Regions from separate parts of the Clostridium thermobutyricum genome, predicted to be linked through region 3. Evidence: riboswitches for the same ligand, from Rfam matches in the RefSeq annotation. Region 3 holds a riboswitch; each other region holds the start of a gene.
What was found. A riboswitch is a leader RNA that binds a small molecule or an ion and turns the genes downstream of it on or off. The one in region 3 is predicted to bind lysine.

Region 1: it holds a riboswitch for lysine, as region 3 does, so the genes downstream of both, HMPREF1092_RS03920 (amino acid permease) here and lysA (diaminopimelate decarboxylase) in region 3, are expected to answer to the same signal.
Region 2: it holds a riboswitch for lysine, as region 3 does, so the genes downstream of both, HMPREF1092_RS12490 (Na+/H+ antiporter NhaC family protein) here and lysA (diaminopimelate decarboxylase) in region 3, are expected to answer to the same signal.

What each region holds. Positions count from the first base shown of each region.
Region 1 is NZ_KB850956.1:878,818-886,967, reverse strand. Features, by position in the region: gene HMPREF1092_RS03935 (FUSC family protein) at 1-961, opposite strand, end outside; gene HMPREF1092_RS03930 (methyl-accepting chemotaxis protein) at 1,208-3,202, opposite strand; gene deoD (purine-nucleoside phosphorylase) at 3,350-4,078, opposite strand; gene HMPREF1092_RS03920 (amino acid permease) at 4,257-5,690, opposite strand; lysine riboswitch at 5,793-5,966, opposite strand; gene HMPREF1092_RS03915 (diguanylate cyclase domain-containing protein) at 6,049-7,728, opposite strand; gene trmB (tRNA (guanosine(46)-N7)-methyltransferase TrmB) at 7,916-8,150, opposite strand, start outside.
Region 2 is NZ_KB850956.1:2,660,751-2,668,900, reverse strand. Features, by position in the region: gene HMPREF1092_RS12530 (nitrite/sulfite reductase domain-containing protein) at 216-905, shown strand; gene HMPREF1092_RS12525 (hypothetical protein) at 951-1,136, opposite strand; gene HMPREF1092_RS12520 (nucleoside recognition domain-containing protein) at 1,250-1,825, shown strand; gene HMPREF1092_RS12515 (spore maturation protein) at 1,838-2,362, shown strand; gene HMPREF1092_RS12510 (ABC transporter ATP-binding protein) at 2,468-3,196, shown strand; gene HMPREF1092_RS12505 (putative ABC transporter permease subunit) at 3,180-4,763, shown strand; gene HMPREF1092_RS12500 (ACT domain-containing protein) at 4,934-5,374, shown strand; gene HMPREF1092_RS12495 (aminopeptidase P family protein) at 5,429-6,676, shown strand; lysine riboswitch at 6,756-6,929, shown strand; gene HMPREF1092_RS12490 (Na+/H+ antiporter NhaC family protein) at 7,029-8,150, shown strand, end outside.
Region 3 is NZ_KB850956.1:322,770-330,919, reverse strand. Features, by position in the region: gene ftsH (ATP-dependent zinc metalloprotease FtsH) at 1-1,634, opposite strand, end outside; gene lepB (signal peptidase I) at 1,654-2,256, opposite strand; gene HMPREF1092_RS01455 (DUF3006 domain-containing protein) at 2,253-2,459, opposite strand; gene lepB (signal peptidase I) at 2,795-3,301, opposite strand; gene lysA (diaminopimelate decarboxylase) at 3,389-4,684, opposite strand; lysine riboswitch at 4,812-4,975, opposite strand; gene HMPREF1092_RS01440 (beta/alpha barrel domain-containing protein) at 5,245-5,928, opposite strand; gene HMPREF1092_RS01435 (DUF1576 domain-containing protein) at 6,166-7,371, shown strand; gene HMPREF1092_RS01430 (hypothetical protein) at 7,361-7,708, shown strand; gene HMPREF1092_RS01425 (NAD(+) diphosphatase) at 7,862-8,150, opposite strand, start outside.

The DNA.
Region 1 (8,150 bases), 560 kb from region 3:
CAATTCTTATTGCATATCTAAAGCTCATAGAGTTTTTATTAAAATATCTATTTAATTTATTTTTGCTTTTTAATTCGTCTGAAACTATAAAATTATTTTTATCTTTTTTATTTTGTAAGTTTATTAAAAGCTTGCTTATAACTTTTAAATCTAAATCAGTATCAATAAAATCTATCTCATTTAAAGTTCTTAAATCACGCTTTTCTTCTATATATAAATTTATTTTTTTTAAAGCTTCTATATACATTTCTTTATCTTCTATTTCAAATTTTCTATTACATATACTTCTTAGAAAAATAACTATATCTATCATAGCTTTTCCATTAGTCTCTATATGAAAATTTTCTTTTTTGCTATTATATATAACTTCTTTGAGTTTTATTGAAATGCTCTCAAACTTAAATTTTAACTCTTTATCTTTTTTTACATCTTCTGATTTTAATAACTTTATAGTAATATCAATAAGATTTTTTATTGCTGGAACCCCTTCCTTTTCAATCTTGTTTCTATTTACTATAATTTGAACTACCATAATAAAAATTGAACTAAATATAAGAGATAAAACTCTCTTATAAAGACCTGATAAATCTACTGGTACTGCTAACATAAATACATATTGTAATCCAAAAGGTACATACATATGGCTTCTAATATCATAAGAAAATATATAACCAATAATAAACATACTTATAAAATTAAATATTAAAGCCAATGTAGGATTTAATCCTGCTATATAAGAAAATATTCCTAGTCCTATATTTAAAACTAGTAATTCAATAAAATATCTTCCTTTTCTAGTAGTTAAGTTTCTTTCTAAAAACGTTAATGCTCCAGTTATTGTAGTAACTCCAATAAGAGTATTTTCGTCTCCAAAAATACTTTTAAATAATATTATAAATCCGACAATAAATAAAAAAGTTATCGTTTTAGAGATAACTAATTTTCTTTTTTCTCCCTTCATTTCTCTTCCCCTTTTTTCCTTTAATTGTGATAAAAAGTATTATATCATAATTATTTCTATAATTAAAATAACTCTTTCAAAGTATTTTAATCATAAAAAGTCTTAATAAGCTAAAACTTATTAAGACTTTTATTTAATATATATATTTTTATACTTTTAAACCTTTTCCTTTTATTTACATCTATTTTTTGTTAAATATATCAAAATAATTATCTAATATTTTTAAATATAAATTATAATTAATTTTTAATCTATCTTAAATTTTCTAACTATTTCATCTAAATCTACTATTACACTACTTAAATGTTCTGAAGAATTTTTTATTACTTCGCTTAAAGCAACGAAATTTTCTACTGACGCGTAAACTTCTTCAGAGCTTGCTGAAAGTTCTTCAGAAATAGAGGCTATATTTTCTACTTTAGATAAAATCATATGCTCTTCATTGTCTATAATTACAAAATTTGCTGTTAAAGAAGCAATACATAACACAATCTTATTTACATAATTAGATATGTCCTCAAATGATTTTCTAGCTTTAACTACATATTCATATTTTTCTTTTATTTCTTTATTCATGGAAGATACTTCTTCAAACATCTTTTTATTATCAATGATAACAAATTTTATTAATTTTGCTATTTCTAAAGATGAATTTCTTGATTCTTCTGCAAGCTTTCTAATTTCATCTGCTACTACTGTAAATCCTCTTCCTGCATTTCCCGCTCTAGCAGCTTCAATTGCAGCATTTAATGAAAGTAAATTTGTTTGATCTGAAATATCATTTATTACATTTACTATTTCGTTTATAGAATTAATTTTAGTACTAACTTTTAAAGCTGATGCTTCAAAATTATCAAATTTATTTTTAAAATCTCTTATTGATTTATCTAAAACAGTCATATCTTCATTGCTTTTTACTGCTCTATTATTTATATCTAGAGATATTACATCTAAATTTTCAACTAATTCTCTCATATTTGATATCTTATCATTAAATTTCTCTAAAATAGAATTTATGTCTATTAATCTTTCACTTTGTTCCTGTATTCCTTTTGTAGATTCTTCTAATGAAGTAGCTATAGTTTGAGAATCTACTAACATATCTTCAGATACACTTACAAGTGCTTCCGCTTCATCATTTAAGTCAGAAGTAATATTTTTCACTGTAGATATTGAACCTTTTATCTTTACTTTTCCAAACTCAATAGCATTGTGAATTTCTTTTAATTCTGAAATTTTTTCTTCTTCATATTTTTCTTCTGTAAAATCTCCCTCAGAAAATTTCAATGTACTCTTTTTCAAATCATCACAACTATTTGATAATTTATCTGACATTCTCCAAATTATTACTGCTAATATTCCTAACCCAATTATCATTATTATAATAATTATTAAATTTAAAATGTATAAGGATTTTAATATATCATATTTTTGAACTACTATAGCTATACTCCACCCTAATTTATTTATAGGTGCAAATGCCACAAAATCTTTCTGTCCATTATTTTTATATTCACTTATTCCTAATTGTCCATTAAAGTCTTTTTTTTCTAAATATCCTAATTGCGAATTTCCATTTATTACACCATCATTCATATATGTACTCACATTATTTATTAGATTAGGATTTTCAGCCCCTATAATTATTCCTTTTGAATTTATAATATATGAGCTACCAGTTTTTAAAAATTTTATTCCTTTTACTATATTAGATAATATATATCCAGACTTTTCTACTACTATTCCACCTTTAATTTTTCCATCTTCAATAATTGGTGAATAAAAATCAATTATAAATTCATTATTTTTTTCATCAAAATATGGTCCATAGACTCCTGAATCTCCATCCATTATTTTTTTGAAAAACTCTTCTTTAGATATATTTGTCTCATTATTATCTGTAGAATACATATCTCCGTTACTAGTAACATATCCTATTCTTAAAATATCTTCACTTTTATAATCATTTAATATTTTAACTTTATTTTGTATAGAAATATTATTATTTCTTATTCCGCTATCTCTAGTAATATCTTTTGCAAGAAGTAAATCATTATCAATTTCTCTAGCAACTACCTGACTGGCTTGTGTTGCTACACTTTTCATTATACTAAGATTGCTATTTGTTATCATTTTTAAATCCATTATATTTACAACAATTCCTATTAATATAAATATAATTGTTGTAGGAAGCAATATTCTCTTTAATACTAATTCTTTTACCCCTGCATATCTTTTCATAATCTTCCTCCTTAGTTCTTATTATTTTATTATAAGAAATAAGGATAGATGTAATCAATCTATTAAATTTTATTTTAAAATTTATTCATATCATTTTAAATTTAAACATAAAAAAAGTTAGGTGTACACCTAACTTTTTTTCTTAAATTAATCTAATTTATAAGCCATTTCTAAAGCAACTTTCATCATATTAGTGAAAGCTGTTTGTCTTTCTTCTGCACTTGTTAATTCCCCAGTAAATGGACAATCTGATATAGTTAACATACATAAAGCATTAACTCCAGCTCTTGCTGCATTCATGTAAAGTCCTGCTGATTCCATTTCAACAGCTAGAACACCCATTTTTTGCCATGATTTTAATGAATCTAATCCATTTTCACCATAGAAAACATCACTTGAAAGTATATTACCTACTTTAGCTTCAATATTAAGCTCTCTTGCTGCATTTACTGCTCCTTCAACTAATTTATAGCTTGCAGTTGGAGCAAATGTACCTGGTAAGTTATATTGTGATGCAAAATTTGAATCTGTACATGCTCCCATTCCTATAACTATATCATGTAATTTTAGGCTCTCATCTATTGCACCAGCTGAACCTATTCTTATAAGATTTTTTACTCCATAGAAATGTATTAATTCATATGAATAAATTCCTATTGAAGGTATTCCCATTCCTGTTCCTTGAACAGATATTCTTTTTCCTTTATATGTTCCTGTATATCCAAACATGCCTCTAACAGTATTATATTGAACAGGATTTTCTAAAAAAGTCTCAGCAATAAATTTTGCTCTTAAAGGATCTCCTGGTAATAATATTGTTTCAGCAATATCACCTGCTTTAGCTGCATTATGTGGTGTTGGTACTAATTTTTCCATAAACTCATCCTCCTTGGTTTTATGAATAAATTATAACATAGTTTTTTTTTTTATGTAAGGGTTTTCTTAATTATTTTGTTAACGTTTTCTTACTTTTTTCTTATTTTTTTATAAAAATAAGAAAAGCCTTAGTATAAAAAATTGTTTTTCGCAATTTTTTATATACTAAAGCTTTTTTTTATTCATTAATTCTATTTTTATTTAAATCTACATCTTTTAATTTTATAATTTTTGTTTTATTTTTTATCTTATATCCAATTAGTATTATTAAAAATAGTGGAATTCCTAAATAAGATGAAATGAATCCCATCCATTGGATTCCTCCTGATGTAACATAACTTGCACCTTGCCCAATAATAACTATTGCACAAAGTACAAATGCAATTATTGGTCCAAATGGATATAATTTAGCTCTATAAGGAAGATCTTTTAAATCTCTTCCTTGTGCTATATATGCACCTCTAAATCTATAATGGCATACTGCTATTCCAAGCCATGCTATAAATCCTGCTAAACCTGATGCAGCAACTAACCAAATATAAACTTGATTTTCTGAATATAAACCTGTTAAGAAACATGCTGATGCAACAACTGTTGTAAGTAACACTGCATTAACTGGAACACCTCTTTTATTTGTTTTACCAAATATTTTTGGAGCCATTCCTTCGTGAGCCATTGAATGTAACATTCTACTAGAAGCATACATTCCTGAATTTCCAGCTGATAAAACTGAAGTTAAAATTACTGCATTCATTACGGAAGCTGCCCCTGCAATTCCTGCTCTTTCAAAAACCATAGTAAATGGACTTGTTTCTACACCTGCTTGTTTAGCGGTTAATATGCATCCTATAACAAGAATAGTTCCCATATAAAATATTAATATTCTCCAAAATATTGTGTGAACTGCTTTTGGTATAGTTTTTTCTGGATTTTCTGATTCTCCAGCTGTTATTCCTATAAGCTCTGTTCCTTGGAAAGAAAAACCTGCTATTAGGAATATACTTATTATAGCTTTTCCTCCTCCTACAAATGGTCCTCCATCTGCGAAGAAGTTTTTAAACCCTATGTATTGTCCATTCATGATTCCAAATATAATTAAAGCTCCAACTATTAAAAATATAATAACTGTAACTACTTTTATACTAGCAAACCAAAATTCTGCTTCTCCATAAGCTTTTGCTGACAATAAATTTAATACTACTACTATAGTTAAAAATAAAGAACTCCAAACTATTGCGGGAACATGCGGAAACCAAAATCTCATAACCAACGCTCCTGCGACCATTTCTGTAGCTATAGTGATTGCCCAGTTGTACCAATAATTCCATCCCATTGCAAAACCAAAAGCTGGATCTACAAATTCGGAAGCATATACTCCAAACGAGCCAGATATAGGCATAAAAGTCGCCATTTCTCCAAGGCTAGTTATCAAAAAATAAACCATTACTCCAATTGCACCATAGGCAACTAAAGCTCCACCTGCCCCTGCTGTATGTATACTATCTCCCATTGCTAAGAATATTCCAGTTCCAATGGCTCCACCCATAGCAATCATACTTATGTGTCTCTCTTTAAGACCTCTTTTTAACTCTGTGTTACTTTCCACATACATTCCTCCTTAGTTTCCTACTAAAGCAAAAAAATTAAGCCCTGAGGAAAATATATATCACTCAGGGCACACAAATCCACGTACTTAGTACATCATCTTTTGCCTTAGAATGATAGCACCCCACAACTATGTTGTGACAATTATATACATATTATGTATATAACCAGTATTGTAATTTAAAGCAATCATTACAATACTTCGGCAAAATCCCCTTTTTTTATAACCTAATCTGCTTTTACAATTATAAATACTCTTGAATTTCGCGCCTCTACCTGAACTAATGTTTCTTTTACTTTACTATATTATTATTGTTTCATATTTAATTTTTTTCAATATTAAAATTGTATTTTTTACATTATATTTACATTTCACTTATCACTTTTAAAAAGACTTTTACCAATTTTGGGTCATATTTTTCGTAAGATTGAGATTTTATTTTGATTTCTATGTCTTTTTTAGTAATTTTATTATCAAATTTTAAATAATAATTGTAATCTTCTATTATTCTTATTATTCTAGCTCCTAAAGGTATATCTTCTCCTGCTAATCCTAAAGGATAGCCTTTTCCATTATAATCTTCATGATGAGTAAGGATAATCTTACTTACTTTAGCTATTTCAGGATAAGATTTTACTATTCTATATCCTTTATCTGGATGAGTTTTTAATATTTCAATCTCTTTATCAGTTAATTCATCAATATTCTTTTTAGCTATATTATCAGGAATTGCTATCATTCCAATAGAACATAAATCAGAAGCTAACTGTATATCTTCTATTTCTTTTTTAGTTAGATTCAATTCTTCACAAATTTTTTGTATTAATATATGCTTTCTTTTTCTAACTTCCTCTGATTCACAGCATTTTTCCATCAAAGATTTTTGTATATATTCAAAAAGCCTTTTTTTAGTTTTTTCACTTTTTATCAGCTTTTCTTTATATACCTCATTTTCTGCTTCTTCTATCATTTTATCTAAAGTTTTATTATTTTCTTGTCTATATGAATATCCCATTGATAAGCTTATAGGAATTGGACTACTATCATTATTTCTACATAAATAATTTATTCTTTCTGTAACTTCTTTAGCATCTTCTATATTTGCATTTGGAATTAATATTATAAATTCATCTCCACCCCATCTTATAACATCTCCACGCTTATTTACTACTTCTAAAATTATTCTACTTAAATCTCTTAAATACCTATCTCCCTCTAAATGTCCTAAAGAGTCATTAACTAATTTTAATGCATCACTATCTCCCATAATTAAAATCAATTTACCATTAAAATTTTTATCTATTTCTACAGCTATTTTTTCAAAATAATTTCTATTATATAATCCTGTTGTTTTATCTTTATATGATTCTTCTATTATTTTATTTTGAAACTTTTTATCTTCACTTATATCTTCAGATAAACCAACTACTCCTATAATTTTCCCTTCTGAATCTTTTAAAGGGAATTTTTCTACTTTCATAACTTTATTATTTTCATATTGAATTTCATAAAGTCTTTTATTCTTTTTCTTTAAATTATTACCATCTTTATTTGCTATTTCTAATACCAATTCTTTTTCTAAACAATTTTCTTTATACTTTTCTCCTAAAAGATTTAATTCATCACGACCAACAAATTTTTCAAATGCTTTATTACATCCTGTTAAATTGCCATTTATATCTTTATACGAAATTATATATGGAATTGCGTTAATTACATTTTTCAAATAACAATTTTTTTCACAATCTACTATCCCAACTTTACCAATTATATTTTTATCTCTATCTAATACCTCTATCTTTTTACAATTCAAAATATTTTTCTTATTATATATTCTAATTTCTAAATAATCATTTATTTTAAATTCTTCTTTTTTATATTTTTTTTCTTCTAATAAGTTATAGAATGTTTTCCCCAATATCTTTTCTTTTTCACAATTAAATAACTCTAAAAATTTTAAATTTACAGTACTTATTTTTTTCTCTTTATCTTCAATCCACATTCCAAATGGGAAATTTTCTATTAGTAATTTTATCAATTGCAATTTAATGCCCTCCATATACATATAAATCTTTATATTAATAATACTACTTATAAAAAACCTCTAAAATATTTCCGACTAAATATTTACAAATAAGTCCCTTTATTAATCTCCTATTTAAAAATATAACTTGAATTTTGATAATTTTATAAAAAAAGTAGCTAGTAAAAACTAGCTACTAAATAATATATTATTTTATTTTTGCAATTAAAAATTTAGTTTTTATTCCTTCTTTAGTGAACATAGCTTCATGCTCTGTGATTACATTATATTCAAATCCACTATTATGTAAATCTCTAGTTATATAATCAATTTTAAAGCCTGATTCTTCAAAATATTCTAATGATTCTTCAAAAAGTTCATCATCATCTGTTTTAAACCAAATTTCACCTTCACTATTTAAAAACTCTTTATATTGATTAAGT
Region 2 (8,150 bases), 2.3 Mb from region 3:
TATGAGCAAAGAAGAATTTGAATAAGAAAATTTTGGTAATAAAATTATGAATGAAATATTAGAAGAATAAGTTTATAAAAGAGATGATGAAAATCATCTCTTTTATTGTAACTGAGGTTACAATAAAAAATATTAAGTAATGATATAATTTAAGAGTATTAGTAGAAAATAAATTTTAAGATAGATATTAAGGCGAAAGGGTAAGGTAAAATTAAATGGAAAATAATAAAATGCCAAATGTACCATTTATGGTTAGTGGAACTCATGGTGGTAATTTGCAAAAAGTAAGAGATGGAAGAAGAACATTTGGAATAACTCCTCATATACCAGGAGGATTTATTAAAATAGAAGAATTAGAAAGAATAACAGCTGTTGCAAAAAAGTATAATGGTGTTATAAAAATAACTTCAGGACAAAGATTACTTATCACAAATCTTAAAGGTGAAGATTTACCACAAATATGGGAAGAGCTTCAAATGGAACCAGCAGTAAAAGGTCAAAATACAGTTAAGAATGTAGAAATGTGTCCAGCAGGATTTTGTAAAAGATCAAAATATAATACTATAGGAATGGGAATGAAATTATCTAAAAAATATCAATGGATGCCTATGCCTTGTAGAACTAAAATTGGAGTAGCAGGATGTAGAAATGCTTGTTCAAGTATTTATGCAAAAGATGTTGGAATAATTGCTGATGTAACTGGAATGATGGTTGTTGCAGGTGGTTCAGCAGGATATAATCCAAGAGTTGCAGATATAATAATCCAAGATATAAGTGAACAAGAAGCTATGAGAATAGTAGATAATATTTTAGCTTATTATAGTGAAAATGCAGAGCCAGGTGAAAAGCTAGGATTTTTTATAGATAGAATTGGATTAGATAAATTTAAAGAAGATGTTTTATAAATAAAATAACTAAAGGAACTGTAGTAATACAGTTCCTTTTATAAATTAAAGTATACCTTCACTTTTTAGTAGATCTTCTAATTTTTGAAGTCTTTCACTTAATGTCATAAATTTTTCTTTTAAAGTATCTTTTGATACTCCATCCTCATCAATAACTCTCTCTAAATCTTCAACTGTCTTTAAAGCTTCATCAATATCTTGTTGAGCTAATTTAATGTTTGATTCTTTCATAAGTAAAACTCCTTTATACATTTACATATTGTTTATATATTTAATACTAGCACTAATAAAAGTTAAGTTCAATGAATATATTTAATTGTTAGTATTACTTAAATGGAGGATTTATGATTAATTATATTTGGTTTGCAATGATTTTTTTAGGAATAATAGTAGCACTTTTTACTGGAAATGCAGATAAAGTAACACAAGCTATTGTTGTAGGAAGTGATAGTACTGTTAAATTTGTAATTGGGCTTGTAGGAATAATGTGTTTTTGGTGTGGTGTAATGAAAGTGGCTGAAAAGAGTGGATTAACAGCTATATTAGCAAAAATATTAAGACCAATTTTAAAAATTTTATTTAAAGAAGCAGCAAAAGATGAAAAAGCACTTGGAGCAATAGTTATGAACTTAACTGCAAATATGTTTGGATTATCAAATGCGGCTACTCCTTTTGGAATAAAAGCTATGGAAGAAATGGATAGACTAAATAAAGAAAAAGGAACAGCTTCTAATGATATGGCTTTATTTCTGGTCTTAAATGCAGCTTGTATTCAATTGGTTCCAACAACAATACTTTCTATAAGAGCTTCTGAAGGTTCAACAAATGCAGGAGCAATAATACTCCCAGCCATAATTTCTACTTCAGTAGCAGCTATTGTTGGAGTAACTTGCTGCAAAATATTACAGAGGTATTTTTAGGGGAGGCTTTTTATGTTTGGATATATTACAAAAAGTATAATTCCTATAATAGTTCTTATTATTTTAGTTTATGGAATGATAAAAGGAAGAAAAGTTTACGAATGGTTTCTTGAAGGTGCGAAAGATGGACTTAAAGTTTGTTTAAATATATTTCCATGCCTTTTAGCTATGATTATAGCAGTGCAAATATTTAAAAGTGGAAATTTATTAGAACTTTTAAATAAAATTTTATCTCCAATTGCTTCTTTAATTGGATTACCAGAAGAGATTATACCTCTTGTTTTAATAAAACCCATTTCAGGAAGCGGAGCAATTGGAATCTTTACTGACATAATAAGAAGTTATGGACCAGATTCCTTGATTGGAAATTTATCTTCCGTAATTATGGGGACAACTGAAACTATCTTTTATACAATAACAGTTTATTTTGGGGCTGTTAGAGTAAAAAAAATAAGACATACTCTTTGGAGTGCTGTTTTTGCAGATATGGCAGCTATTTTTGCAGCTATAACTGTAGTTAAGTTGATGTTAACTTAATTGATTGTTAATAATTAGTTAAAAGATAAAAGATACCGTTTAATAAAGTTGGAAATAATGATAATATATATTGAAATATCACCTTAATTAAAAGGAGTGTAACATATGATAAAAATTGAAGGGGTTAGTAAAAATTACGGAAGAGGAAATGCTGTAAGTAATCTAAATATTGAAATAAAAGATGGAGAGATATTTGGTTTATTAGGACCAAATGGAGCAGGAAAAACTACTACAATAAAGATGATTACTGGTATAACAGAGCCAACAGAAGGGCGAGTGGAGATTAATGGCTATGATATATGTAAAAATCCTTTAGAAGCAAAGCTTCAATTTGGATATGTTCCTGATAGTCCAGATATGTTTTTAAAATTTACTGGAATGGAATATATAAATTTTATGGCTGATGTTTATAGAGTATCTAAAAAAGATAGAGAAATTAGAATAAAAGAGCTTTCAAATAAATTTGGAATGGAGAATGCTTTAGGAGATACTATTAAAAGCTATTCTCATGGAATGAGACAAAAGGTTGTTATTATGGGAGTTTTAGTTCATAATCCAAAAGCTTGGATTTTAGATGAACCTTTAACAGGATTAGACCCTAAATCTGCTTTTATACTTAAAGGAATGATGAGAGAGCATGCAGATATGGGAAATGCAGTTCTTTTTTCAACTCATGTATTAGAAGTAGCAGAAAAAGTTTGTGATAGAGTTGGTATTATAAAAAAAGGTGAATTGATTTTTGTTGGAACTTTAGATGAGCTTAGAGAAGAATTCAAAGCTGATAGTTCACTTGAAAGAATGTTCTTGGAGATGACAGATGATGAGGAATATTAGGCTTTTATTAAGATATTCATTTAAAGGACAAAGAACAAAAGGAAAATTCCAAATGCCAACTCCAGTTAGAAGTTTAATCTTTGCAATAGTTATACTTTGTTTATCAGGTGGGGTTGCAGGCGCAGTTGCAAGTGCTTATGGAATTTTAGAAAAGTTAGGTAAACAAGAGCTTTTATTATATTTTATATTGGCATTAGGAAGTGGGATTACATTTGTAATTGGATTATTTAGTGTATTAAATAACTTCTTTTTAGCTGAAGATAATGAAATCTATATTTCACTTCCTTTTAGAGCTAGTGAGATAGTTATAAGTAAACTAATAAGAATTTTAATTTATTTATATATATATTCACTTATTATAGTTTTACCTCTTATAGCTTATGGAACAGTATCAAATTCTAATCCTATTTATTATATATTTGTTGCTTTGGCTTATATTTTTAATCCTATAATACCTATGATTATTGGATTTATAATCTCAACTATTTTAATGAGTATATCAAATCTTTCAAAACACAAAGATGTTATAAAAGTTATTTTTTCAATTTTACTTATAGTATTTATAATATTAATTAATTTACTTTTTCAAGGAAATAGAATTGGAATAAGAACAGCTAATGCAATAGTAGGAAAAGAGTCTTTATTAAAATTAATAAGTTCAATATTTATAAATAATAAATTAGAAGTAATGGCTTTATCTAATCCAGGAAGTTCAACAGGATATATAAATATGGGAATAGTATTATTAATTGTAATCATATTATTTGCATTATTATATTTTGTTTCAGAAAAATTATATTTAAAAAGCTTAAAAGGGTTTGGAGATATTAGTTCTAATAAAGAAAAAGTAAAAGTGGCAAAAGTGAAAAGTTCATCAGTACTTAAAGCTTTGGTTATTAAAGAAATTAAAATTATTTTTAGAAATCCAACTTTCTTTTTAAATTGTGTAGTCATGTTATTTTATATACCAGTATTATATATGATTATATTATTTTCAAATGGGGCTAATGATTTAAATTGGAGTTTAGGATATTTAATAATTGGAGGAACACCATTAGTTATAGGAGTTGGAATGTCAAGTGGGTCAGCAGGTAGTACTGCCTTAAGTAGAGAAGGAAATAATTTTATAGTTTCTAAATATATACCTGTAAGTTATAAAACTCAACTTTTAGCAAAAATAATTTCTGCATTTACTATAAATTCACTAATTTTAATAATTGGGATTGGTTTGCTTGCAATTGAAAAAGTTAGATTAGAAATTTTTATATTAAGTTTAATAATTCAAATACTAACTTGTTTTTTAATAACGGTTATTGGAATTTTATGTGATTATATATCACCTAAAATAATATGGCAAACTGAAAAGAATCTTTATAAAGGAAATTTTAAAAGCTTAGGAAATATAATAATTTCAGTAATATTTGGAGGAATTCTATTGGGATTTGCTCTTTTGACTAAGAGTATTTTTTTAACTTTTATAGTTAATTTCCTATTATTAGTAATAAGTATAATCATAGTTTTATTTATTTTGAATAAAAAAGTAGTAAAAACATATAATTTGTTATAATTCAAAGAAAGTCTAAATAATTTGATAAATTATCAATTATTTAGGCTTTTATTTTTTATATTAATTGAAAAAAATATTAATATAAATTAATTTTATATTAATAATAATTTATTTATGGTAAAATATTCAATAAGGGTAAATGGAAGGCATTTTAAGAGGGGGTATGATTTATGGAAGAAGAAAAATTTTTTATTGTAAATGGAGCTGTATTACCTGATGTTTTTTATAAAGTATTAGAGGTTAAAGAGCTTATTCATACAGGAAAGGTAAAAGACATTTCAGAAGGAGTAAAGGTAGTTGGAATAAGCAGAAGTACTTATTATAAATATAAAGATACTGTTTATCAAATGGCTGAAGGAGTTAATAGTAAAAAGATAACTATAGTTTTACTTTTATCACATAAATCAGGAGCATTAGCAAGAGTATTAGACTTTATTGCAACAAATAAGTTAAATATATTAACAATTAGTCAAGATATACCTATAAACATGACAGCTAATGTTACAATAACATTAGATGTTGCTAAAATAAAAGGCGATGTTAAAAAATTCTTGTATAAGATAAGTGAAATAGATGAAGTAATAAAAGTAAGAGTACTGGCAGTAGAGTAATTGTTTTATATCAAAAGATAAAGTGTAAAAAATAAAAAGAAAGAGGGAGTAGAAATGAAAAAAGAAGTATTTGAATTAAACAGAAAAAGATTAATAGAAAAATTGGATGATAATTCCTTACTAATTCTTTTTGCAGGAGAAGCACCTAAAAAAACAGCAGATGAAAAGTATGGTTTTACACCAAACAGAAACTTTTATTATTTAACAGGATTAGCAGAGGAAAAACATATTTTAGTTATTTCAAAAATTAATGGTGAAGTTACTGAAAAAATGTTTATAAAAGAAATAGATTTAGAAATGGAAAGATGGCTTGGAAAAACTATAAGACAAGAAGAAGTAGAGCCATTAAACGGAATAAAAGAAGTTGGATATTTAGGAGAGCTTAAAGGATTTTTAAATAGATTATTAGGAGAACAAGAACAATTTACTATATACCTAGATTTAGAAAGAGATTCTTTTGATAGTCTTCAAACAATAGCTGGAGAATATGCTAAAAAATTAAGAAAGAAATATCCTCATGTTAATATAAAAAATGCTTTTCCTTTATTTGCACCATTAAGACTTGTAAAAAGCCCAGAAGAAATAGAAGAAATGAGAAAAGCCATAGAAATAACAATAGCTGGTGTAGAATGTATAATGAAAAGTATAAAGCCAGGTATGAAAGAATATGAAACTGAGGCTTTCTATGAATTTGAATGTAGAAGTAGAGGAATATCAGATTATGCATTTAAAACTATAGCAGCAGCAGGTATAAATGCAACAACTCTTCATTATGTAGCTAATAATGATACTTTAAAAGATGGAGATTTAATGTTATTTGACCTTGGAGCTCAATGGAATTACTATAATGGAGATATTTCAAGAACTATCCCTATAAATGGTAAATTCACTGAAAGACAAAAAGAAGTTTATGAAGCTGTTTTAAGTGTAAATGAAAGAGTTATTGAAGCTATGAAACCAGGTGTAAATTTTATAGATTTAAATAATCAAGCAACTGAGTGGATAGCTGAAGAATGTATAAAATTAGGTCTTATAAAAGATAAGAGTGAAGTTAGAAAATATTACTTCCATAGCATAGGACATAGTTTAGGACTTGATACACATGATATAGATAATCCAAGAAGAAATACTATATTAGAACCAGGAATGGTTTATACTGTTGAACCAGGAATTTATATTCCAGAAGAAGGAATTGGAGTAAGAATAGAGGATGATATTCTTATAACAGAAACAGGAAGAGAAGTATTAACTAAAGATATGATTAAAACTGTTGAAGAAATAGAAAAATTCATGAGTAAATAATTTAATAATAAAATATGAACAAACTATTGCGAAAGAATAGGATATACTGTATACTAACTTTAAATTAAAGTTGAATATACGAAGAGGTAGAGGCGCGAATCTTAAGAGTACTATAGTTTTTATAAGCAAATTGGAACTATAGGAAAGGAAGATTCGCCGAAGGATATAAGAAATTGCTTTAATCTTATAATCCTGGGGTTATGCAGAATATGCATAAGACTGTCACAAGAAATTGTGTTGGGCTATCATTCTAGGATTTTGCATATTGTAGAAGCTTGGGTGTTATCTCAAGGTTCTTTTTACATTTTTTGTAATAAAGCCTCTGAGTAATAAAAATAAGGGGGACATTTTAATGAAAGTAAGAAAAGTAGTAGTATTTTTATTAAGCTTTATTTTAATAATGAGCTTATCAGTAACAGCATTTGCAGCAGAAGTTGACCCAGGAGTTTTAAATGCAGAGAAATTTGGAATTTGGACAATAGTTCCACCATTAGTAGCAATAGTTTTAGCCTTTATAACAAAGAATGTAATAATATCATTATTTATAGGAGCATTAGCAGGGTGTTTTATGCTTCAAATTTGTGGAATGAATGTTTTTGAAGGATTTGTACAGGCTTTTTTAGACCTTATACAAAGGATTTTAAATTCACTAGCAGATCCTTGGAATGCAGGAATTATACTTCAAGTTTTAGCAATTGGAGGTGTTATAAGTCTTGTAGGTAAAATGGGGGGAGCAAGAGCTATTGCAGAAGCACTTGCGAAAAGAGCAAAAACGCCGAGAAGTGCACAACTTGTAACTTGGTTTTTAGGATTACTTGTATTTTTTGATGATTATGCAAATTCATTAATTGTTGGACCTATAATGAGACCAGTTGCTGATAAACTTAAAATATCAAGAGAAAGACTAGCTTTTATTATAGACGCTACAGCAGCACCAATTGCTGGTCTTGCAATAATTTCAACATGGATAGGATTAGAAGTGGGTCTTATAAAAGATTCTTTTACTCAAATAGGAATGAGTGTAGATGCTTTTGGAGTATTTTTAGAAACAATACCTTTTAGATTTTATAATATATTAATACTTGCATTTGTAGTTATAACAACAATAATGCTTAGAGACTTTGGGCCTATGAGAAAAGCAGAATCGAATGCAAGAAAAGGGATAAATGAAGTTGTAGAAGCAGAAAATGAAGAAGAAATGATGGTTAAAGAAGGTGTTAAATTAAGTATATGGAATGCAATAATTCCAATAGGAACACTTATATTATCAGCTTTAGCGAGTTTTTATTATAGTGGATATTCATCAATAATGTTAGGAGAAAATACTGCATTAATTGAATTATTAAACAATTCACCATTTTCATTTTCATCAATTCAACAAGCTTTTTCAGCAGCAGATGCATCAACAGCTCTTTTTCAATCAGCTATACTAGCATCAATAGTTGCAATAGGAATGGCAGTATGGAAGAAAATT
Region 3 (8,150 bases):
TGAACTGACTCTAAAGCCATCATATCAAATCTTTCTGACATACCATAAACAGTTACCATACTTCTAGCTGTTTGTGTAGCTCTTTCAATATCATTTGAAGCTCCTGTTGATACAAGATTAAATACTTCTTCTTCAGCAGCTCTACCACCAAACATAACTGTTATTTGATTTAATAAATCTTCTTTTGATACAAGATATTTTTCATCTTCTGGAAGCTGCATAGTATATCCTAATGCTCCCATAGTTCTTGGAACTATTGTTATTTTGTGTACTGGATCTGAATCCTCTAATAAACCTGCAACTAAAGCATGACCAACCTCATGGAATGCAACAGCATCTCTTTCCTTTTTAGAAAGAATTCTATCTTTCTTTTCTTTACCTGCAATTATATCTTCAACTGCTTCTCTTAAGTCATCTTGGCTTACAAGTTTTCTTCCTTCTCTAACTGCTCTTAAAGCACCTTCATTCATTATATTTGCAAGGTCTGCCCCAACAGCACCTGGAGTACTCTTTGCTATATCTTTTAAATCTACATCTGGTGCTAATTTAACATCTTTAGCATGAACTTTAAGTATAGCTTCTCTTCCTGGAAGATCTGGTCTATCAACTATAATTCTTCTATCAAATCTACCTGGTCTTAATAAAGCTTTATCAAGAATTTCAGGTCTATTTGTAGCAGCAAGAATTACTATTGCTTTACTTGAATCAAATCCATCCATTTCAGCTAGTAATTGGTTAAGAGTTTGTTCTCTTTCATCATTACTTTGTAATTGACTATCTCTGCTTTTACCAACAGCATCAATTTCATCTATAAATATTATACATGGTGCTTTTTCAGCAGCATCTTTAAATAATTCTCTAACTCTCTTAGCTCCAGCCCCAACAAACATTTCAACGAAGCTTGAACCTGATATTGAGAAAAATGGAACTTTTGCTTCTCCTGCAACTGCTTTTGCAAGAAGAGTTTTACCTGTACCTGGAGGTCCTACTAAAAGAGCTCCTTTAGGTAACTTAGCTCCTATTTCAGTGTATTTTTTAGGGTCATTTAAGTAATCTATAACCTCTACTAGAGATTCTTTAGCTTCCTCTTGACCAGCAACATCATTAAATGTTACTCCAATTTCATCTTCCATATAGACTTTAGCATTGTTCTTACCAAATGGCATCATACCTCCGCCCATTTTTCCAGACATTTTTGAGAATACGAATTTCCACATAAATATTAAGAATAGGAACATTAATCCATACATTACAATTGTATTAATGAATGGTGAATATGTTGGATTTTTACCAACAAAAGTTACACCTGCATCTTTTAATTCTTGTATTAATTGTGGATTATTGATATTCGGTGTATAAAGTGATTTACCTTTGTACTCACTAGTATCTTTTGGAGTAATTACTAAGTCATCTTGTGTTATTGTAACTTCAGAAATTTGCTTCTGATTAAGTAATTGTTGGAACTTTGTATATGTTATTTCTTCATTTAATGAAGTATTTCTAATATATCCTGCTGATAAAACAAGCGCTAAAGCAATTACTATATATATAATTATGGTCTTTCCTGGCCCTTTCATCATATTATTAGGATTAGAATTTTTATTCCCCTTATTTGGATTGTTTTTTTGGTCCATCTTTCCACCTCACCTTTCTCTATCTTTTCAGAAACTCAATATCATCAAATGGATAAATTTTCAGCACTGCTTTCCCCATTATATCCTTTGCTGGAATATAAGGATTTTTCCAAAATCTCGAGTCATAAGAATTAGCTCTATTATCTCCTAAGAAGAAATATTCTCCTTGTGGAACTTTAAATTCCTGATACGTTGACATTGGATATTTGACATAGCTTTGATCTATCTCCTTACCATTGACAAATACGTTTCCTCCTACTATCTTTACTGTGTCCCCTGGCAGTCCTATTAACCTTTTAATTAAAACTTTACCAAGTTCTTGAGAATAGAATACCACAATATCGCCCTCTTTTAAATTCTGAGGTTCATAAACTCTTGTTACAAATAATCTATCTCCTACATTTAAAGTAGGTTCCATAGATCCACTTGGAATTTTAACCTTAAATATAAGAAATTTATTAATTAAAAATGCAATAGCAACAGCTATTAATATTGGTAGTATCCAATCAAAAAATATATTATTTTTTTTTAATTTTTTATCATTTTTATTTCTAATACTTCTTTTCATATGCGTATTAGGAGTTTCTATCTCTTGTCTATTTGTTAAATTCTCTTCACTCATTCGTCCACCCACATTCCTTCCACGGAGTTTTCTATAATTTTTCTCCTATTTTCAGTTTCAGCTTTATCTAAATAATATCTACCATTTATCTTAGCTAAAACATCCCCTTCTTTTATGTTATCAAAAACGAATTTGCTATTAACTTCTATAAATTTACCATATTTATTCTCTAAAATAAAAGTATCTTTTTCTTTTCTATCCATTATATATAAATCTCTGTTCTTCTCTATCATCATCACCTAACTTTTCTTGAACATATATTCTTTATTAGTATATCATAAAAATCACATAAAATTCTTGCAAAGTTATGTAAATTAATTATATCTTAATAGAAAAATCAATCTATATTACTATGTAATATTATTATTTATGACTTTTAATTAATTTTATATAAAATTTTCTATATTTTTTTATTGAATATATTTTTCATTGTCCATATTAATTATAATACCCATATTTTCATTTATAAAAACATATAATTTAAATCAATATAAAAAAATAGCATTTAGATCATTCTAAATGCTCATAATATTATATATTAATTTACTTTTCCAAAAGAATCAAATGGATAAAATCTAAAAATAGCTTTTCCTTTTATTTTTTCTTCTTCTATATATGGATTATTCCAATATCTGCTATCTTTTGAATCATTTCTATTGTCTCCTAAAAAGAAATAATTATTTTCTGGGACAATATATTCTGCATAAGTATCTTCTGGATATTTAACATATTCCTCTTCTAATTTTTCTCCATTTACATATACAGCTTGTCCATCTATTTTTATTTTATCTCCTGGAAGTCCTATAACTCTTTTTATGTAAAGAGAATCTTCTTCTATAAAATTAAAAACTAATATATCTCCATGCTTTATATTATCATAATTATGAATTCTAGTTGCCACTAATCTATCACCAATATTTATAGTAGGCATCATTGATCCACTCGGTATAAAAACCGTAAAAATTAAAAATTTATTTATTAATAGTGAAATTACATAAGCTATAGCAATTAAAAATACCCATTCTCTCAAAACCTTTTTCCACATAAAAAATCACCTAATCCTTTCTATAATCATTTTACCAATTTTATCCATTTTTGTCTATGAAAGGATTAGGTTAATATTTTTTAATATCTATAATATTTCATTTCTTAATATATCAGCATATGTCTCTCTTTTACAAATAACTTTTTCTTTACCGCCTTTAACCATAACAACAGCTGGTTTTGGTATTTTATTATAATTATTAGACATTGAATATCCATATGCTCCTGTTGACATTATTGCTAATAAATCTCCACTTAAAACTGATGGTATTTTTATTCCTTGAAGAAGTATATCTCCTGATTCACAACATTTTCCTGATATTGTTACTGTTTCTCTTGAATCATGAATAACTCTATTTACAACTACACATTCATAATTTGCATGATATAGTGCAGGTCTTATATTATCTGTCATTCCACCATCTACTGAAACATATTTTCTTATATCAGGAATATCTTTTATTGATCCAACTGTATATAATGTTATTCCTGCATTACCAACAATTGATCTCCCAGGTTCTATTACTAATTTAGGCATTTCTAATTCTATTTCTTTACATACATTATCAGCTTTATTTAATATAGCTTGACAATATTCCTTTGTTTCTCTAGGACTATCACCTTTACTATAGTATATTCCAAAACCTCCACCTAAATCTAATTCTTTTATTAAATATCCAGTTTCATCTTTAACTCTTTTTATTAGTTTTAGCATTATTTCTGTTGCATCTTCATATGGCTCAATTTCAAAAATCTGAGAACCAATATGACAATGAAGTCCTAAAAGATTTACATTTTCTAAATTTATAGCTTTCTTTATTGCATTTATTATATTGTCTCCTATAGGTGCAAAACCAAATTTAGAATCTATTTGTCCTGTTTTTATATATTCATGAGTATGAGCTTCTATCCCTGGTGTAATTCTTAAATAAATATTTTGTATTTTTCCTTTTTCTTTTGCTATATGATTTAAATGTTCAATTTCAAAAAAGTTATCTACTACAAAAGTTCCAACTCCTAGTTCAACTCCTAGTTCAATTTCATCTAAAGTTTTATTATTTCCATGAAATAATACTCTTTCTAATGGAAAATTTGCTTTATAAGCTGTATATAATTCTCCTCCTGAAACTACATCAAGATATAAACCTTCTTTTTCTACTATTTTACACATAGCTAAAGTTAAAAATGCTTTTCCAGCATAAGCAACTTTATTACCTTTATCTTCACATTTAAAATTTCTATAATATTCTCTACAATTTTCTTCTAATAATTGCTCATCCATTACATATAAAGGTGTTCCATATTTATCTGCTAGTTTACTTAATTTTATTCCCCCAACACTTAATACATTTTCTTCTACAATCATGCTGCCAAATAATTTCATCTTTTCATTCCTCCACTATTTTAAGTAAAACAAAACGCCACAGAATTTCTGTGACGGGTAATAGCGTGTAATTGATTTATATCTTCGTATAGCTTAAAAGGATAGACTTATCCCTAAAAAAACTAAACTCAGTTGTAGCACTCCACGTTATGTGACAGTTATATGCATATTATACATATACCCAGAAAGCCTTCTTGCGGTCAGCTAACTTCGGCCATTGCACCTTTCTTTATTAATCATAGCTTGCAGCTCCTAATAAATACTCTTTACACTGGCGCCTCTACCCTGTATTTTGTCTTTTTCCATTTTATTCTAACTTTTTTTATAAATATAATATCATATTTAAAAAAAAATACAATATTTTTTATTACTTTTTTCTGAAATAAATTTTTACAATTTATTACTTATATCAAATTCTTAACTATCTTACTTATTTTCTTATCCTTTTGATTATATTTATATAATAATCTCATCTATTTTATAATATTTCAATAGGAATTTTTTGTTACTAATTTGATAAAAAAATAAAACCTTTAAATAAAGGTTTTATTTTAACAGTTTTATTTTTGTCCCTTTCTTTCCCTATATATGTCCATTAATTCACTCATTCTATCTGCCCCTGATGGAGGTGTATATGTTATAGCATTTGCTCCTGCTTCTATTGTCTCTTTTATACTCTCTTCAGTAGGGCCTCCAGTTGCTATTATAGGAAATGTAGGATGTGATTCTCTTATTTTTTTTACAATTTTAATTGTATCCTTTCCTCCAGATACATTTAAAATTGTTGCACCACTTTCTATTCTTTCTTCTATATTTTCTTCTTCTGAACATACTGTTACTATTACTGGTATATCTATAGTTTCCTTTATATTTTTAACAATTTCATTAGATGTAGGTGCATTTACTACAACTCCTATAGCTCCTTTAAATTCAGCATCTAATGCAAGATTAATAACTCTTATCCCTTGAGTTATTCCTCCCCCAACTCCGCAAAAAACCGGAACATCAGCAGCAGTTACTATTGCCTCTGTTATTTTTGGCTGAGGAGTAAAAGGATATACTGCCATAATAGCATCCGCATTTGTATTTTTTATCATTGCAACATCTGTAGAAAATAGTATACTTTTTATCCTCTTTCCAAATATTCTTATCCCAGAACAATTTCTTATTACATCTGGAACCTTTACTATATGACTTCTTAATACTCCCATTACTTCTGGAACATATTTAATACCATTACTCATATTTAATCCTCCCCAAAAACTTCTTACTATTCTTAATTATATATTTTTTTAAAATTTTTGAAAATATTTTCTAGCATTTTTTCTATTTTTTAGTAGAAAAGTTTATATTCATTATAATATAATAAAATTGAGTTTTAAGTTTATTAATTTAGGTATAAATTATAAATTTAATTTTGAGAGGTGAAAATTTTGCTAAAGAAAAAGAACTTTTTTAGACCTTATAAAATTCTTTTGGTTATGTATCTATTTTTTTTAATAGCTGCTTTATTAATTAGTTCTCCTTCTGAAATTTTAAATGGTTTAAAGAAAATTTTACTTGCTCCTGATATTTTAATAACAGATTATATTGCTGTTGGTGGAATATCAAGCGCTCTTTTTAATGCGGGTATTACTAGTATCATAAGTATTTTAATGCTTATACGTTTAGAAATTAAACCAAATGGTTCAACTATAATGGCATTATTTTTAATGACCGGTTTTGCTTTTTTTGGTAAAAATCTTTTGAATATTTGGCCAATCATGTTTGGCGTTTATCTTTTTTCTAAATATCAAAAACAACCACTTCTAAACTATAGTCTTGTTATGTTATTATCTACTGCTTTAGCACCTACTGTTAGTCAACTTAGTTTTACTTATGACAATATTCCACTTGGAATGATTTTAGGTGCCATAATTGGTGTAATAACAGGTTTTATTTTAACTCCAATAGCTAGCCACTGTATTTTAGCTCATTCTGGATACAATCTATATAATATTGGTTTTGCAGGTGGATTAATTGCAACATTACTAATGTCTATCTTACGTTCTTTTGGAATTGACTTTGATTCTAGACTTCTTTGGCATACTGGAAGCAATAAATTCTTGCTCTTTTTTATGATGTTTATTTCAATTTATTTAATAAGTGTTGGAATTTATTTTGGCAAAGATAATATAAAAAAACTTAATAATTTGTCCAATCAGTCTGGTAAACTTGTTTCTGATTTTTATTTATTATATGGAGATACTACATATATAAATATGGGAATACTAGGCTTGTTCTCAACATTATTTTTATTACTTATAGGTGGAGATTTAAATGGACCAACTCTTGGCGGAATCTTTAATATTATTGGATTTGGATGTTTTGGTAAGCATTTAAAAAATATAACTCCCATATTAATAGGAGCTACTTTAGCAGCTCTTATAAATATAAACCCTTTAACAAGCCCAAGTATAATACTTGCTATTTTATTTAGCACATGTTTAGCTCCTATAGCTGGTAAATTTGGATTTTGGGTAGGAATACTTGCAGGATTCTTACATGTTTGTTTAGGAGTTAATGTTGGATATTTACATGGTGGACTAAACCTTTATAATAATGGTTTTGCAGGTGGACTCGTAGCAATGATATTAGTCCCATTAATAACTACATTCAAAAGAGAGGTTAGACAAGATGAATTTTAAAACGGAAAAAAATCTAAAAATCGTAAATGAAATAATGGCATATTGCTATCATTTTAATACTAATAATATTAGTGTTAATATAAAAACTTTAGAAGATATATCTTATATAGAAATAAAAGCTATAATTGAAAATTTTCCTAAAGAAGCTTTTGAAAGTTTAAACAAGGCTTTAAATACTCCTAGACAAAGAGAAGTTGAACAATATTATTGGCAACTTGGTGGTGAATGTGAGTTTGATAGTGAGCTAACTCTTGTAGGAATGATGATAGATGAGGCATTTATTGATTACAATAATAATACTCTTTTTATAAAGTTACAACGTAAATCTATCATTTAATCAGTATAAATACTACTATATTAATTGTAGTTATAAACATAATATTTTAGCCCTAAGAAAATTCTTAGGGCTATTATTTATAAAATCCTATCTTATTAAGACTACAGTATATTTGTTTTTAACTTATATAATATTTATAAAATTATGATTCTATTAATTTATATCATTTTTTAAAATTTCCATTATCTTAGATACTGCTTTTGTTCCTACTAAATCTTCTTTCATTTGAGCTAATGCACAATCTATTTTACACCACTCTACATGTTCAACTTCATCTGATTTAATAATTTCCCCTTCTTTATAAATAGCTATAAAAGTTAACATTAATAAATCTTTATCTTTAACGTAATCAGAACCAATATACGATATATTTTTTACTTTTATTCCAGTCTCCTCTAAAACTTCTCTATATACAGTTTCTTCAGCACTTTCATTTTGTCCT